Regions from separate parts of the Psychrobacillus sp. NPDC096389 genome, predicted to be linked through region 2. Evidence: riboswitches for the same ligand, from Rfam matches in the RefSeq annotation. Region 2 holds a riboswitch; the other holds the start of a gene.
The links. Region 2 has a riboswitch for S-adenosylmethionine ahead of ACIQ38_RS15545 (O-acetylhomoserine aminocarboxypropyltransferase/cysteine synthase family protein). Riboswitches for the same ligand answer to the same signal wherever they lie in the genome.
Positions count from the first base shown of each region.

Region 1: it holds a riboswitch for S-adenosylmethionine, as region 2 does, so the genes downstream of both, mtnK (S-methyl-5-thioribose kinase) here and ACIQ38_RS15545 (O-acetylhomoserine aminocarboxypropyltransferase/cysteine synthase family protein) in region 2, are expected to answer to the same signal.

Region 1 is NZ_JBIWFB010000007.1:71,166-79,139, forward strand. It holds gene ACIQ38_RS16510 (TraB/GumN family protein) at 1-993, shown strand, start outside; gene tatA (twin-arginine translocase TatA/TatE family subunit) at 1,041-1,244, opposite strand; gene tatC (twin-arginine translocase subunit TatC) at 1,271-2,026, opposite strand; gene ACIQ38_RS16525 (1,2-dihydroxy-3-keto-5-methylthiopentene dioxygenase) at 2,498-3,031, opposite strand; gene ACIQ38_RS16530 (methylthioribulose 1-phosphate dehydratase) at 3,047-3,664, opposite strand; gene ACIQ38_RS16535 (2-hydroxy-3-keto-5-methylthiopentenyl-1-phosphate phosphatase) at 3,661-4,326, opposite strand; gene ACIQ38_RS16540 (2,3-diketo-5-methylthiopentyl-1-phosphate enolase) at 4,332-5,546, opposite strand; SAM riboswitch class I at 5,619-5,724, opposite strand; SAM riboswitch class I at 5,901-6,055, shown strand; gene mtnK (S-methyl-5-thioribose kinase) at 6,129-7,319, shown strand; gene mtnA (S-methyl-5-thioribose-1-phosphate isomerase) at 7,316-7,974, shown strand, end outside.
Region 2 is NZ_JBIWFB010000006.1:121,841-129,814, reverse strand. It holds gene ACIQ38_RS15550 (homoserine dehydrogenase) at 1-875, opposite strand, end outside; gene ACIQ38_RS15545 (O-acetylhomoserine aminocarboxypropyltransferase/cysteine synthase family protein) at 977-2,269, opposite strand; SAM riboswitch class I at 2,388-2,504, opposite strand; gene ACIQ38_RS15540 (glycerol-3-phosphate acyltransferase) at 2,645-3,286, shown strand; gene ACIQ38_RS15535 (YdcF family protein) at 3,283-3,876, shown strand; gene ACIQ38_RS15530 (zinc-dependent alcohol dehydrogenase family protein) at 4,049-5,047, shown strand; gene ACIQ38_RS15525 (PaaI family thioesterase) at 5,148-5,540, opposite strand; gene ACIQ38_RS15520 (DinB family protein) at 5,661-6,167, opposite strand; gene ACIQ38_RS15515 (IclR family transcriptional regulator) at 6,250-7,011, shown strand; gene ACIQ38_RS15510 (FAD-dependent monooxygenase) at 7,032-7,974, opposite strand, start outside.

The DNA of each region.
Region 1 (7,974 bases), on a different contig from region 2:
GGAAGCAAATGGAAAGATACAGACATTTTTAAAGTAATAAAAGAAAAGAAAGCAACATTGCTTTTGATGAATTTAGCAATATCCTCTTTCCAAAATCGTTTAGCAAAGCAATTTGAGATAAAACCAGGGCAAGAAATGATCCAGGGGATTGAATCTGCAAAAGAAACAGGAGCAGAGCTAGTGCTTGCAGACCGGAATATCCAAATCACCTTTTCTCGTATTTGGCATAATCTCGGATTTATGGGGAAAGCCCAATTACTTAATGGAGTAATTTTTAGTATTTTTAGTAAGGAAACCATTTCAGAAGAAGAACTGGAAAAAATGAAAACACAAGACACGTTAAATGCAGTGCTTGCGGAGTTTACGGAATCCTTTCCAAGGTTAAAAACACCTTTAATTGATGAGCGAGACCAATATCTAGCCCAAAAGATTAAAGACGCACCTGGCAATAAAGTAGTAGCTGTTTTAGGTGCTGCACATGTTCCTGGTATTACGAAAGAAATTCATAAGGAGCATGATTTAGAAAAACTTACGGAAATTCCACCAAAGTCCATCGTACCGAAAATTCTTGGATGGGCTATACCGGCTCTATTAGTAGCTATTATTGTGTATACTTTTATGGCCAATCCAACAGCTGGTTTCGATCAAGCGTTAAGCTGGATATTATGGACAAGTAGCTTTGCCGCTATTGGAGCAGCACTTGCGCTTGGGCATCCACTTGCAATATTATCTGCATTTATCGTAGCGCCAATTACGACGTTACACCCGCTGATCGCATCTGGTTGGGTTTCAGGGATTGTTCAAGCATATTTCAGACGACCAAATGTCGGTGACTTTGAAACACTCTCAGAAGATGTTTTTACGATTAAAGGGTTTTGGCGAAACAAAGTAACTCGTATTTTATTGGTTGTCGTATTAACGAACCTTGTCGGATCTATCGGAACATTTATAGGTGGTGCCGATGTAATTCGAGTGTTCTTTAAAAATTTATAAAAATTACAAAAGCCAGCTATTCCAAAAAGGATAGCTGGCTTGTCTTATTAGTTTTTCTTTTTTGTGTCTGCTTCTTTGTCATCTAGCTTAAATTCTTCAGCTACATCATCCACAATATCTTTTGTCGAGTTTTTAAATTCTTTTAACGTTTGTCCAACTGCTCTACCTAACTGTGGTAATTTGGAAGGTCCGAAAACGATTAAAGCTATAATTAAAATGATGATTAACCCTGGTACGCCGATGTTTGGCATGGGATGTTCCTCCTCGCAATAATAGATTAGTTTTCTAAGCTTTCTTCCTCAAGCGCTTGTTTTGCTAGTTGCTTTTTATAGGACCAACTAGAAACAAGAATACTTATTTCAAAAAGTAATAGTAATGGCACAACGATGATAAAATCAGAAATAAAGTCCGGTGGTGTAATAGAAACCCCGACTACTACTAGTACAAAGTAGGAAACCTTTCTCATCTTTCTTAAACGATCTGGTGTTATAATACCCAACTTTGTTAGAAATAAAATAATAACTGGTAGTTCAAAAACAATACCCACTGGAATAATTAAGTTAAACATAAATGTAAAGTATTGTTGCATTCCGTAAGTCTCTAATGCCCCAATAGAATCATTAATATTGGACATAAAATTCAACATAAGCGGAAAAAGTATAAAATAACTAAAACTTATCCCTGCTAAAAACAAAAAGAAGGAAACTGGGATAAAGTAAATCGTTCCTCTAGCTTCTTTTTCCAATAGACCTGGCTTTACAAATAACCAGATTTGGTACATTGCAATTGGCAAAGTAACTAAAATAGCTAAAATTAAAGCACACTTAACGTAGATCATTAGGCCATCTGTATAACCAAACACGTTCCATTCAACATGCGCCGCTGTTGGTTGTTGCTTTATAAAAGTCAATGTTTTTGGAGCAAGCCAAAACCCTAAAGCAAGTGAAAGAATAAATGTTGTTGCTATAATGATAAGCCTTTTGCGTAGTTCTGTTAAATGTTCAACAAGTGTCAATTCTGGTTCTTGTGTCATTTGGTTTTACCACCCCATCTTCTCAAACAAAGTGAAATTTGCTTATTTTTTATTAAGAAAAACTAGTAGTATCCATTTACCTGAAAATAGATTCAATTAATGAGTAAATTAGACTTACGTCACCTTCACATTATACTCTTTCCAATGAATTTGTAAATAAAAGTACTCCCTATTTACCTAATTAACAATAGAACTAACCAATAGATAGGAAGAATATTCAATTACGTAGACAATTTTAGTGTAAGTGAATCAGGTAGAGGAATGGGACTGTTAGGAAAGATTCTTTAAAAGGGCATTTCTAGCGATTTTCTTCTATAGATAATGGTGAGGGTGTACGATGGAAAGACAAATGCAATTAGATTACGGAGAAAAGAGAGGTTGGTCGTGACATCAGTCATGATCTACCTCTCTAAAAAAATGTATGTCCTTAGTCCAAGGAAAAGATTGAAATAGGTCTTTTCTTGTTCTTAATTAACTTTGCGCAACTTCGTCTTGGTATACTGGTACCCAGCCTTCTGTTGTCACGAAAATGCGAACTGCAACTACTTTGCGATCTTCTGCAAGCGTGAAATAATGTGTGATATTCTCAGGTACAGAAATTAAGTCTCCAGGAGTTAAATGTACTTCAAAGAAACGCTCATCTTTTCCTTGGATGATAAACACCCCGTGACCACTTACGATATAACGAACTTCATCGTCCGTATGAATATGTTTGCGTTCGAAGTTTTTCAATAGCTCATCTAAATTAGGGTTAGAATGGGATAATGAAATTATATCGGATGCTTGGTAGCCGCGTCGTTTAGAGATATCATCAATTTCTACTTGAAAAGCTTGTAAAATTTCCTCTTTTTCTGTATCGCTAAGATCAAATTTCTCACGAAGATGCACTGGTAACTTTTCAATATCCCAATGTTCATACACAACTTCTTGGCTTTCTAAAAATGCTGCCACCTCGTTTTGTGCTTCAATTGTTTCATTTGTTCCTTGAATTTTAATAATAGCCATTTCAATCTCCCTCTCTTATTTTGATTTTATCTGAAGTAATGCTAATTGATACTGAAATAAAAACTCACAAGCTTCTAGTAGTTTTTTTGCTTCGAAACCGTCCTTGCCCCAAACGGTAATCCCGTGATTTCGGATTAATACGGCTCCTTTATCGGCATGTATATGAGAAGTAAATTCTTCCGCCAGGCTTGGAATATGTGCATAATTTGGGATGATCGGGATGGACAGCAATGCATCCTCGTCCCATAAATCAAACGCTTTAATAAGTTCTTGACCTTGAAAGTCAATTTTCCCATCATCACCGTATATTTCTGAAATAACATTGTTCGCGACTGTATGAATATGAAGACTACAGCCAGCAGATGTCTTGCCGTATATGGCACAGTGTAGTAATGTTTCGGCAGAAGGTTTTAAATCGGTCTCTTCCACTGTATTTCCGAAACCATTTACAAGTAAAAAGTCTTCCTTTGTTCGCTTCTTCTTATCTTTTCCACTAGCTGTCACTAAAAATTGTAGTGGTTGATCGCTCACTTTTATTGCTAAATTTCCACTCGTCCCCATGAACCAGTCTCGTTTAGCTAGTTCGTCTTTTATGTCTGCTAACTCATCCCATTTTCTTTCTAGTGTTGTCATACTTCTACACCTAACTTTGCATCTAATATGTGCATGACATCATGGAAACTTTCAAAAGGTTCGTACGGAATATTGAGTTCTTCGCATTTCTCAATGAGGAAATCCCGTGCGATGACAATGTCCGCTAATTTTGCAGCCTCTAAATCTGTAATAGAATCTCCAATAACAACACTTAACGTATCACTGCCTTGAAGCTTACGAATAATAGATGGCTTACAGCAACCACAACCTTGGTTCGTACATTGCTCATCACATCCATGTGGAAAGTTAATCCGTATCGAGTCTCCCGAAAAGTCCGATTCATTGCAATAAATATCGGAAAATGGTCCGAATGGTTCAAGCATCGGCTGCACGAAAAAATCGATTCCACCACTCACGATATAAAGTGGAATATTGTTTACTTTTGTATAAGAAACAAATTCTGCAAAACCTTCACGAATTTGCGCTTGCTCAAGCAAATAAGAGTTAATTTGCTCTTTCAATGAAACAGGAAGGAGTGCAAACATATCCGATACACCTTCACGTATCGATTGCTTTTGCCCCAAAATATTCTCTTTAATCGGCAAATATTCTGGAGGTGCAAATTTTTTCATAATCGAGATGATATTATCTTGCGTTGTAATAGTGCCATCAAAATCGCAAAAGATAACTAGTTTCTTCATAGTATTTACCCCCATAATTCGATTGCTGACTTGAGTTCAGCATGCTGCTTTGCCGCTTCCGTAAGCGATATTCCAGCAAGCACGGCTTCCACAGCTTGTTTAAAGGCAAGTCCTCCACCAATCGCACCAGCAGGGTGTCCATGTACCCCGCCCCCAGCATTAATAATGCTATCAATTCCGTAGTCTTGCATTAATAGAGGTACTAAACTTGGATGTATACCTGCAGAAGGAACTGGGAAAGTTCGTTTTACGCTACTAGCTTTTGTTAGTTCTTCTCCTAAAGAAAGAGCTGCTTTTTTCTCAAGCGCAACACTACCATAAGGAGAAGGGAATAATGAAAAATCTGCCCCAGCATAGCGAGTTAATTTGCCTAGTAAAAGAGCTGTTGCAACACCGTAAAACGGGGAAGAAGTGAACGCTCCACTATAGGCTGGATGAGCCATAAATGGCAGTTGAATGTCATCATCTTCTACAAGTTCTTGGAGCACGTCCAACCCGTATGCATGGACATTAAATAATAAAGCATCTGCTCCAAGTTCTTTCGCTATTTTTGCTTTTTCGCGTAACTGTGTTGTCCGTCCAGATAAATTCACTGCATAAAGCGTACGATGTCCAGTTTCTTCATACACTTGGCGTAATACTTCCTGGGCGGTTGTAATTCGCTTTTCAAAAGGAGTGAGCGGATTGTCAAAAAGAATTTCATCGTCTTTTACAAGATCAACTCCTCCAAGAGCCTGATGTCGAAGTTGTTCTGCTAAATAATCGATATCCCGTCCTATGACTCCTTTGAATATGCTCATAATGAGTGGCCGATTATGTACATTTAACAAGTTTCTTATATGTTCAATACCAAATCTAGGTCCAGGAAACTTTGCTAAAAGCTCTGGAGAAAACTCTAAGTCTAATAGCTTTATTTCACCGTCTAATGATAATTTACCGAAAACAGTTGTTAAGATGGCAGGCAAATCAGCGGAAAAGTTAGCACTAGGATACTCTATTTTTATCTCTGCTCTAATTTGTTCTGGTTTAGATGGATGTTGTACATTTTCAAACTCCGTAATAGATACAACATTCCCTTTATGCTGTTTTAATTGTTGCTGTTCAAGTAAAGGTAAATCTGTCCAGGACCCAATCGTTAAACCTAAAGCAATGCCCTCTGCCTTTTTTTCGAATGATCCTGGATTTCCGTACAATTGATAAACAGAAGTTACTCCACTCATGTTATTAATCTCCTTTGTTGAATAAAGATAAAAAAACCTCTTCAAATAAGAAGAGGTTAAAGGTTTAACGACTTCTTATTTCTCAGTCAATTGACTGCAAGAATTAGCACCGTATCCATTCGTTGGACCGGTTGCCGGGTATCATAGGGCTCGTCCCTCCACCTGCTCTAAATAAGAAAATATATTTAATTAAGATTTCAGTTTATTGTCAAATTAATAATGATTATTTCATGCAATTGAAATAATGTCAACACAAAATTTAGAGTTTTTATAAAATTAAAAAAGTCTGTTGACATTCCTTTTTCGAATGTGCTAGGATTCTAATCAAATAACATTACGTTAAAAATAATAGCACTCTTATCAAGAGCAGGCTGAGGGTAATGGCCCGATGAAGCCCAGCAACCGACCGTAATACCGTTGTGAGACGGGGCGCTTTTTGCGCCGAGATAACATTCTCTTAAGGCACGGTGCTAATTCCATCAGAAAGGGAACTTTCTGAAAGATAAGAGGCGAGAAAACTCTTATTCTACGCCTCTTTCATTGGAAAGAGGTTTTTTATTTTGTAAAGAAAGGTAGAGAAAAATGACAATTGCAACGAAGAAACAATACGAGTCTTTAACAGAAGAGCAGGCAATAGTATACATCAAAGAACAAGGTCTATTTTCAAATGGATTGGAATTAGAATGTAGCGAAATTGGTGATGGTAATTTAAATTATGTATTTCGCATTCGAGATACTAAAAGTGGAAAAGGAATTATTGTAAAACAAGCATTGCCATATGCAAAGGTAGTCGGTGAGAGTTGGCCACTAACATTAAAGCGTGCACAAATTGAAGCGAATGCGCTAAAAAAACACGGGGAATTTGCGACAGGGCTAGTACCTGAAGTATATGTAATTGATGAAGATTTGGCGATTACAGTGATGGAAGACTTATCTCATTTGACCATTGCAAGAGAAGGATTGATCCGCCTGGAATCCTATCCAAAATTAGCAACAGATATTGGGGAATATCTTGCACAAACCCTATTCCATACGTCCGATTTTGCATTACATCCTTTTGAAAAAAAGAAACTAGTTTCAGAGTTTTCCAATCCTGAGCTATGTAAAATTACAGAAGATCTAATTTTTACGGATCCATTTTTTGATTATGAAACAAATGACTTTGAACCTGCGTTACGAGTAGATGTAGAAGCCATTTGGAGTAATGAGCTTTTAAAATTGGAAGTTGCCAAATTGAAGAAAAGCTTTTTAACAGAAACGGAAGCATTACTGCACGGAGATTTGCATACAGGTAGTATTTTTGCGAGTGAAACAGAAACAAAAGTAATTGATCCAGAATTCGCCTTTTACGGACCAATTGGCTTTGATGTTGGACTATTTCTAGCTAACTTGATCTTTCAAACGATTACAAGAGAAGGAGAGAGCCGAGTTGTAATCCATCAGCATATTGAAAAGACATGGGAAGTATTTTCGAGTAAATTTTCGGAACTTTGGAAAAAAGAAGCGGTTGAATCTTATAAAGATACTGAAGGATTTGAAGCGTATGTATTGGATAAAGTTTTCCAAGATACACTTGGCTTTGCTGGTTGTGAATTAATCAGACGTACAATCGGTTTAGCACATGTAAAAGATTTGGATGGAATTTTAGATGATGCAGAAAGAATTTCAGCGAAGAAACAAGCTTTACAGATAGGAGAATTATTCATCTTAAAGCGTAAAGAAATTAGTTCAATTCAATCAGTAATCCAATTACTCGAGGAGTTGCAAAAATGAGTATCCCCTTATCAATCAAATGGAACAACAATCGACTCGAAATACTAAATCAGCAGAAACTACCACTTGAAGTGGAATATATAACACTTGAAACGCTTGAAGATGTGTATGATGCCATCATCACATTAAAAGTACGAGGAGCTCCGGCAATTGGTATTACTGCTTCCTACGGACTAGCAGCAGCGGCACAGTATTACGAAACAAATTCTTTGGAAGACTTCCATCAATTACTAAACAAAGATACGCTATATTTGGCTGAATCTAGACCAACAGCCGTCAATTTAGTGTGGGCTTTAGAGCGATTACGAGTTGCAGTCGAGCATGCGGAAACTGTGCAAGAAGCGAAGAAGCAGTTGTTAGAAGAAGCGGATAATATATACGAGGAAGATGAGGCATCTTGTCGTGCAATTGGTGAATTTGCTTTGTCTTTACTTGAAGATTATACAAAAGTCATGACTATTTGTAATGCAGGCACAATTGCAACTGCGAAATATGGAACTGCCTTAGCACCTTTCCATTTAGGAGCTGAAAAAGGGAGGCAGTTTCAAGTCTTTGCTTGTGAAACGAGACCTGTATTTCAAGGGGCACGACTCACTGTATGGGAGCTTCAGCAATCAGGAGTAGATGTCACTCTTATTACGGATAGCATGGCTGC
Region 2 (7,974 bases):
CCAATGTAGTTTGTATCTAGTGAAACAGCGTTATTTACTCCTTCTATCGCGTATAAAGGATGATCTGGACCTACAAGTTGTGGTCCAACTGATGCAAATAGTTCCCCGTTTTCATCTTGCTCAATTTCTGCAACATGGCGGTAACGAAGACCTTCTTGCTTCGCCTTTTTCACATCCTCAAGTGAAATTTCATCGATTCCTACTACTTTTACATCGTTCCAGTTTGGCTGTTTACCAAAAGCGAGCGCACTTAAAATCATTAATTTACGGAAGGCATCTTGACCAGAGACGTCATTATATGGATCTGCTTCCGCATATCCTAGAAGCTGTGCTTCTTTTAAAGCATCTTCAAACTGGCATTCATCTACACGCATTTGCGTTAAAATATAATTGGACGTTCCGTTTAAAATCCCTTGAATTTTCTTCACTGAATTGACTTGGAGTAAATTTTTCAATGTTTTAATGACAGGAACTCCACCAGCTGTAGTTGCTTCATACCCGACAAATACGCCGCGTGATTTTGCACGCTCTTGTAATGGGATACTATATTTGGAGAACATCACTTTATTTGCCGTAATGACGTGACATCCTTTATCGATTGCTCGACATAAATAGCTATACGCTGGTTCTTCGTTGACAATTGCTTCAAAGACTACTTGAAGCCCTTGAATATTAATAATGTCCTCAAAATCATCTGTTACTAGTACACCAGGCGTTGCTATTCTTTCTTTTGACAGGTTATTGACAAGAATAGCGCTAATTTCGATGTCCAACCCTAACGACTTTTTCAAGTCTTCTCTCTTTTCGTTGACAATATGATAAATCCCTTGGCCGACTGTTCCGAAACCTAAGATTGCTGCTTTTATTTTCGCCATACTTTCTCCTCCAACTAAATCTGCACAATTGAGCGTTTTTGTATTTAAGATTGATTATTTTATATATTGTAGACTATTTGCGCCCAATTAACAACAAAATTCTATCTAGAGAGGACATTTGTTTTTTCCACAAGTACTTTATCTAGAGCATTTTGTAAGTCCTCTACTGCTTCTAACCCAACAGACAAGCGGATTAGATCCTCTGTAACACCTGTTTTCACCAAGTCTTCTGGTGTTAACTGTTGATGCGTTGTAGACGCTGGGTGAATGATTAGTGATTTAGCATCCCCTACGTTTGCTACATGTGACCAAATTTCAATATTATCAATAATGTGGCGACCAGCTTCTTTTCCACCTTTTACGCCGAAGTTTAAGATCGAACCAAATCCATTTTGTAAATACTTTTTCGCTAGTTCATGGGAAGGATGGTCTTCCAATCCTAAGTAGTTCACCCATTCTACGCCTTCATGGTTTACTAAGAATTCGGCAATTTTTTGTGCGTTTTCATTGTGCTTAGGAACTCGAAGATGTAGTGTTTCTAATCCTTGTAAAAACGAAAAGGCAGCTTCTGGACTTAAGGATGGACCAAAATCACGTAAAAGCTGTACACGTAATTTAATCGCGAATGCAACACTTGGTACATCAATTCCATATCGTAAACCATGGTAAGTTACATCTGGATCTGTAAATCCTGGGAATTTATCTGAGTTCCAGTCAAAGTTTCCTCCATCGACCACAATTCCACCGATTGTTGTTCCATGTCCACCAATCCACTTCGTTGCGGAATGGATTACCACATGAGCTCCGTACTTAATTGGGTTCGTTCCGTACGGAGTAGCGAAGGTGTTATCTATTAATAGCGGTACACCTACGTCATTTGCAACCGCTGCTACTTTTTCTATATCCAATATATTTAAACTTGGGTTACCAATTGTTTCTGCGAAGAATCCTTTTGTTTTGTTTGTCACTGCAGCTCGGAAGTTTTCCGGATTTGTAGCGTCAACGAATTTTACCGTAATGCCGTAACGAGGCAATGTATGTGCGAATAAATTAAATGTACCTCCGTATAAATTTTCTGCTGCAATTATTTCGTCCCCCGCTCCCGCAATATTCAAAATGGAGAACGCAATTGCCGCCATACCAGAAGATACCGCAACCGCTGCTGTTCCACCTTCAAGAAGCGCCACTCGTTGCTCGAAAACATCAACAGTCGGATTCATAATACGAGAATAAATATTGCCTGTTTCTTTTAATGCAAAAAGATTTTGTGCATGCTCTGTATCACGAAATACGTAAGAAGTTGTTTTGTGAATAGGTACTGCTCGTGAACCTGTTACTGGATCTGGTTGCTGACCACCGTGCAAAAGAACTGTTTCTTTTTGAAGATTTGTCATTTTGAATTCCTCCTAGAAAATAATTTAGATGGACATATCGGGAAACGGGAGAGGATCTCTAGGACAAACAAAAACCCCTCTTCGATTAAGAAGAGGGGTGCAGTTTCGCATGTTCCTCCTCTTATCTTCCAAATTCGGGTCAACGAATTTGTAGGAATTAGCACCTTTCCGAGTTTAAAACTCAGTGGTTGCCGGGCATCGCAGGGCCTAGTCCCTCCGCCACTCTTGATAAGAGTATTAGATTTAGTTTTCCATCTTGATACACAGTATATGATTTTATGAATCTATCCGTCAAGCATTTTTGTGAAAAATTCTGAAACTTCTTTGTTAGTGGAACGTTAAATGTATTGTAGTTATTGATAGAGAGGTGAGATGATGAGCATTTGGATTTTGATAATTTTAGGAATTGGCTATTTTGTTGGAGCAATGCACGGCTCAAAAGTTGCCCAGGCTTTAAGTGGGGTCAATATTAAAAAAGAAGGGCTTAAAAATTCGGGTGCTTCAAACGCTGCAATAGTTCTTGGAATGAAGTATGGAATTTTGGTTGCTGTAATTGATATTTTAAAAGGTGTTTTCGTTATTATAGGTGTTCGTTTCTTTGTGCAACAATATGGCTCTTTTACTTCCATGGAACAAGATTTATTACTTTATTTAGCTGGAGCCGCTGTTATTTTAGGACATAATTTTCCGATCTACACTGGATTTAAAGGTGGAAAAGGAACAGCTTCGATTATTGGTATTTTATTTGCTATTTATTGGCCAATTGGACTTATTGGACTTTTATTGTTAATCGGTACGACTTTTTTAACAGATTTTTTATTGATTGGTGTGTTTGTATTTTATGCAGTATTTATAGTCGCTTCGATTTGGTTTGCCGAAGGGGTTGCCCCTATTGCAGTCGCAGGTTTTTTATTCGCGATGGCAGTTGTTTTACATATCGAAAATTTTCGTCGCCTAGTCCGTAAAGAAGAACCAAGAATATCCGCGTTCTTGAAGAAAAAGAAACCGTCCGTATGATGAAAATGAAGAAAATGAGGTGGATCGTGCTTATTCCTTTACTAGTAGTTATTTCAGGCGGAGTTGGTATGTGGATGGTCACGAGTAAATGGCTAGATGACGGACTGGAGCCGAAAGCAGATGGTTCCAATGAATACGCAATCGTGCTCGGAGCTAAAGTGAAAAAAGGGAATATCCCTTCACTTTCTTTGCAATATCGGTTGGAAGCTGCACTTGCTTATGCGGTAGAGAACCCTCATGTGAAGCTTGTCGTATCTGGTGGACAAGGACTTGATGAAGATATTGAAGAAGCTATAGTAATGAGAAACTTTCTTATAGAAAACGGAATCACGGAGGATAGAATTATCGTGGAAAACCAGTCAACTTCCACTTACGAAAACTTGTTATTTTCGCAAGAATTATTGCCTGAAAATGTGAAATCGGTGACGATCATTACAAGCGATTACCATCTACATCGTGCAAAAATGCTTGCTAGTAAGCTCGGTTGGAATACGGATGTCGTGGCTGCGGAAACGCCGAAAGTGATAGAAACAAAAGTACGATTGCGTGAGAGGGCTGCGCTTTTGAAGACTTATATTTTTGGAAAATGACTCCGGGCTTCTAGACGGAGTTTTTTGGTCATCTCCGAAACTATTAATTTTAAATTATATAAAGTATCATTGATTTTGAAGGTAAAGACTAAAAATTTTTACTTTTCTTTTTTTACAATTTGAAGTTGACCTCTCTCTTATCAGGTAAAACAAATAATAAGGAGTGATAAGTGTGAAATCACAAATTATCCAATCTTTCGGTGAACCATCTGTATTTCAGTATAAGGAGATTTCAAAACCTGAGCTACAACCTGGACATGTACTTATCCAAGTTAAGGCTACAAGTGTAAATCCCATTGATACGAAAGTCCGATCTGGTGCAGTTCCAGCCGTTGCACCTGAATTTCCAGCAGTCTTACATGGAGATGTGGCAGGTTTGGTATGTGCAGTAGGTGAAGGTGTGACCGAGTTTAAAATTGGTGACGAAGTATTTGGATGCGCGGGTGGATTTAAAGGGACGTCTGGCGGTGCTCTTGCAGAGTTTATGCTGGCAGATGTTGACTTACTTGCTCATAAGCCAAAAAATTTGACGATGGAAGAAGCTGCAGCTTTACCACTAGTCTCTATTACCGCTTGGGAAGCACTATTTAATCGGGCAAAGCTTGTACCCGGACAAGATATCTTAATTCACGGAGCTACCGGAGGAGTAGGGCACATCGCCATTCAACTAGCTAAATGGGCGGGAGCGACAGTCTATACAACTGCCTCTTCGCAGGAGAAGTTAGAAATCGGTACTGACCTTGGCGCGGATGTAACGATTAATTATCGAGAAGAAAGCGTTAGTGACTATGTACAAAAATATACAAACGGGATAGGATTTGACCTCGTCTTTGACACAGTAGGAGGTGAAAACCTTGATCGCTCTTTCGAGGCAGCAGCACTCCATGGAACAGTAGCGGCCATTGCTGCTCGTTCGACTCATGACCTCTCTCCTATGCATTCGAAGGGGCTTTCTCTCCATATTACTTTTATGTTATTGAAAATATTAAACAAAGATATGCATAAACATAATGGTGAAATTTTGAAGAAAGTAGCTAAGGTTGTGGAGGAAGGGAAGCTGCGACCGCTTTTAGATTCCAAAGTTTTTACCTTTGATGAAGTCGCAAAAGCACACGAATATTTGGAGTCAGGTAAGGCAATTGGAAAAATTGTTTTGAAAAATAGTTGGTAATATTATTGTAAACTTGAAAAAAGCTTCCCCTATTCGGAAGCTTTTTTCGTATGGTACCCCTTTTTAGAAATAGCCCCCGTTATTTCAGAGTTATTTTCAGTTAAGAATATAACCTAAAGGTAGCTGTACTATAGGCTATTAAATTTCCTTGTTCGTCGATTACTTTGCCATTTAAAATTGCTGTATGGTCCGAGCGATGTATAAGCTCACCAATTATTTCAGTTGTTCCTTCGAAGACACTATTTACAAACTTCACTTCCATTTGAATGGTCGATGCCGCCTTCACCCCTAATGTTCTAGATGTTATGCCCATTACTATATCTAGACCAGACATGATAACTCCCCCGTGCAGCATGTCCTTCAAATTAGAAATATCGGGCCTTTTTTGAATTTGAATGATCACTTTCCCATACTCCACGCTTACACATTCAAATCCTATGTACTTAAAAAAGTTAGATTGTTCAAACTCATGTATCAAAGAAGAAAAGTTCATCATACAAACCTCCTGAGCACTATTACTGCCATTTTATCATTGTTTGATCGATTTTATCGCATATTCGCTATAAAAGCACAAAAGCGCGCATATGCGTCTCTTGTGCTTTCTATCATACTATTAACTATTTTGATATTGTACTTTTTCTAAATGACGCTCCATTTGACCTAAATGACCTTCTATATGTTTTATAATTAAATGATCGATTAAAAAAGACAGTGGTTTGCCATCAAAGTTTGGGTTATAGCTTGGTGCAGTTTTACTTAAGTCTTCCGCTTTGACTTTACCTAAAGCTTGCTCTGTAAGAGAAATTAGCGATTCAAGGCGTGTAATAGCTTGTTCTTTCGAAACAGAAGTAACATAATTATCTTCCACAGCAGCCAAGCGTCGAACATGCTCGTGGTTACGTCCCCATTTTGCCCCTGGAACGATTAGTAATGCTTCCAAATCGGCTACCCAGAATTCTACTGCTTCGTTGACATGACAAGCAATTTGCATAAGGGACCATTCTTCTTCAGATGGCTTTTTGTATAATAGGGATGTATCTGTTGTTTCTATTAGGCGAACCATTTGTTCAATAATTGATTTGATAATCTTTGAACTTTCTTTCAAATTTTCTAATGTCATAGTAAAATACTCCTTAGTGTCGGTTTTATACCGTTATTTGTGACGCATTACAAATAAGCAAAAGAAGAAGGGAATGAGTGTAATGTCTAGCAATACAACCATCGGCTCTTTAACTTTAGGAATCCAAATTATCGACGCCGTTGCGCAAAGTGATATTCCTTTAAAATTTTCAGATATCCAAGAAATTACAGGTATTTCCAAAAGTAATTTATACAAGTATTTAAATACATTAACGCAAATGGACTTATTATATCGTGATCAGAAACGTGGATATTTTTCATTAGGCTATAAATTTTTAGAATACGGAACAGCTGCATCGCAAAATGCTGATTTTATAGGAAGATTAACCCCATATTTTAAAGAAGTTAGTAAACTGACCAATATGACCACTCTACTAGCAACTTGGATCAATGATGGACCCGTTATTACGAATATTTGGAATACCAACTACGGGTTAAATATTGGTGCACAGATTGGCACAAAACTACCATTATCCTCGGCTTCGGGTAAAATATTTGCGGCTTATGCCAATTCATTGGAAATAACCAATTGGATTGAACAAGAACAACAATCCATTGATCAATTTAACATTGCTAAATTTCAACGTGAGCTAAAGCAAATAAGGATGGAACATTTTACTTATTCCTTTGAGCCGCTTGTACGTCATGTATCGTCGATCGGCTTTCCAATTCTTAACTACAAACATGAGCTCGTCGGTTCTTTTTCTGTCGTCGGTTTTTCTGAAGATGTTCCTAATGCTTTCGATTCAGAAATTATTCAACGTATTATTTCATTGAGTAAAGAAATGTCTGCTATATATGGATATAAAGAGAAAGAGGAATAACTCCTCTTTCTCTTTTTCTATTAAGCTTTTACCTCGTTTTTTCGAACATTGAAGTAATTGTATAAATGATCCGCCACTTCATAATTTGTAGCTTTATGATTACCAAAAATCGTATTACGTAGTAAAACCGTTATGTCATCTTCCGCATGAATAATTTCTCCCCATTTACGTGCAGACGTTTGAACCATTGCACTACGAGGTTGTCTTTCCGCTTGATATTTTTTAAAGGCTTCATTATAAGTAGCTTCGGTTTCCAATGCTTCACCTATAACATAGGCATCTTCTAGTGCCTGTGCACCACCTTGCGCTAAATATTGTAGCATTGGATGGGCTGCATCCCCTAACAATGTCACATTACCTTCTGTCCAGTTTTCAAGAGGCAAACGGTCAAACATTGGCGAACGGAATTGCGTAGAGATAAATTCTAATGCGCGCTCTACTAATGGATGAGCTCCCTTAAAGCGTTGCGTCATTTCTTCTGGTGTACCCCAGTCTCCTTCTGGTTTGTAGTCATACGTTTTAAATACAACCACTTGGTTATACAGTTCCCCACGACGTACAGGATATTGGACTAAATGTAAGTTTGGACCAATCCACATAATTACATCATCCATTGCTACATCACCTTTAGCAGTGATTTCCTCAATCGGAATTGTACCGCGATAGGCAACATATTCAGAACAAATAGGTTCATCATTTGAAAATAATTTACGAACCTTTGATTTTAAACCATCTGCACCAATAATTGCTTCGGCACTATATGTTTCCCCTTTTTGGTTTGTAACGGTAGCTTGCCCATTAGCTTGTTCAACGGTTTGAATAATTTCGTCATTCATAAATTTAATACGACCATTTTTTTGACATGCTTCAAATAGTACACGATGCAAATCTGAACGATGAAGTACTACATATGGTTGTTTGAAATGTTCTTGGAAACCTTCTGTTAAATCTAAAACAGCTAAT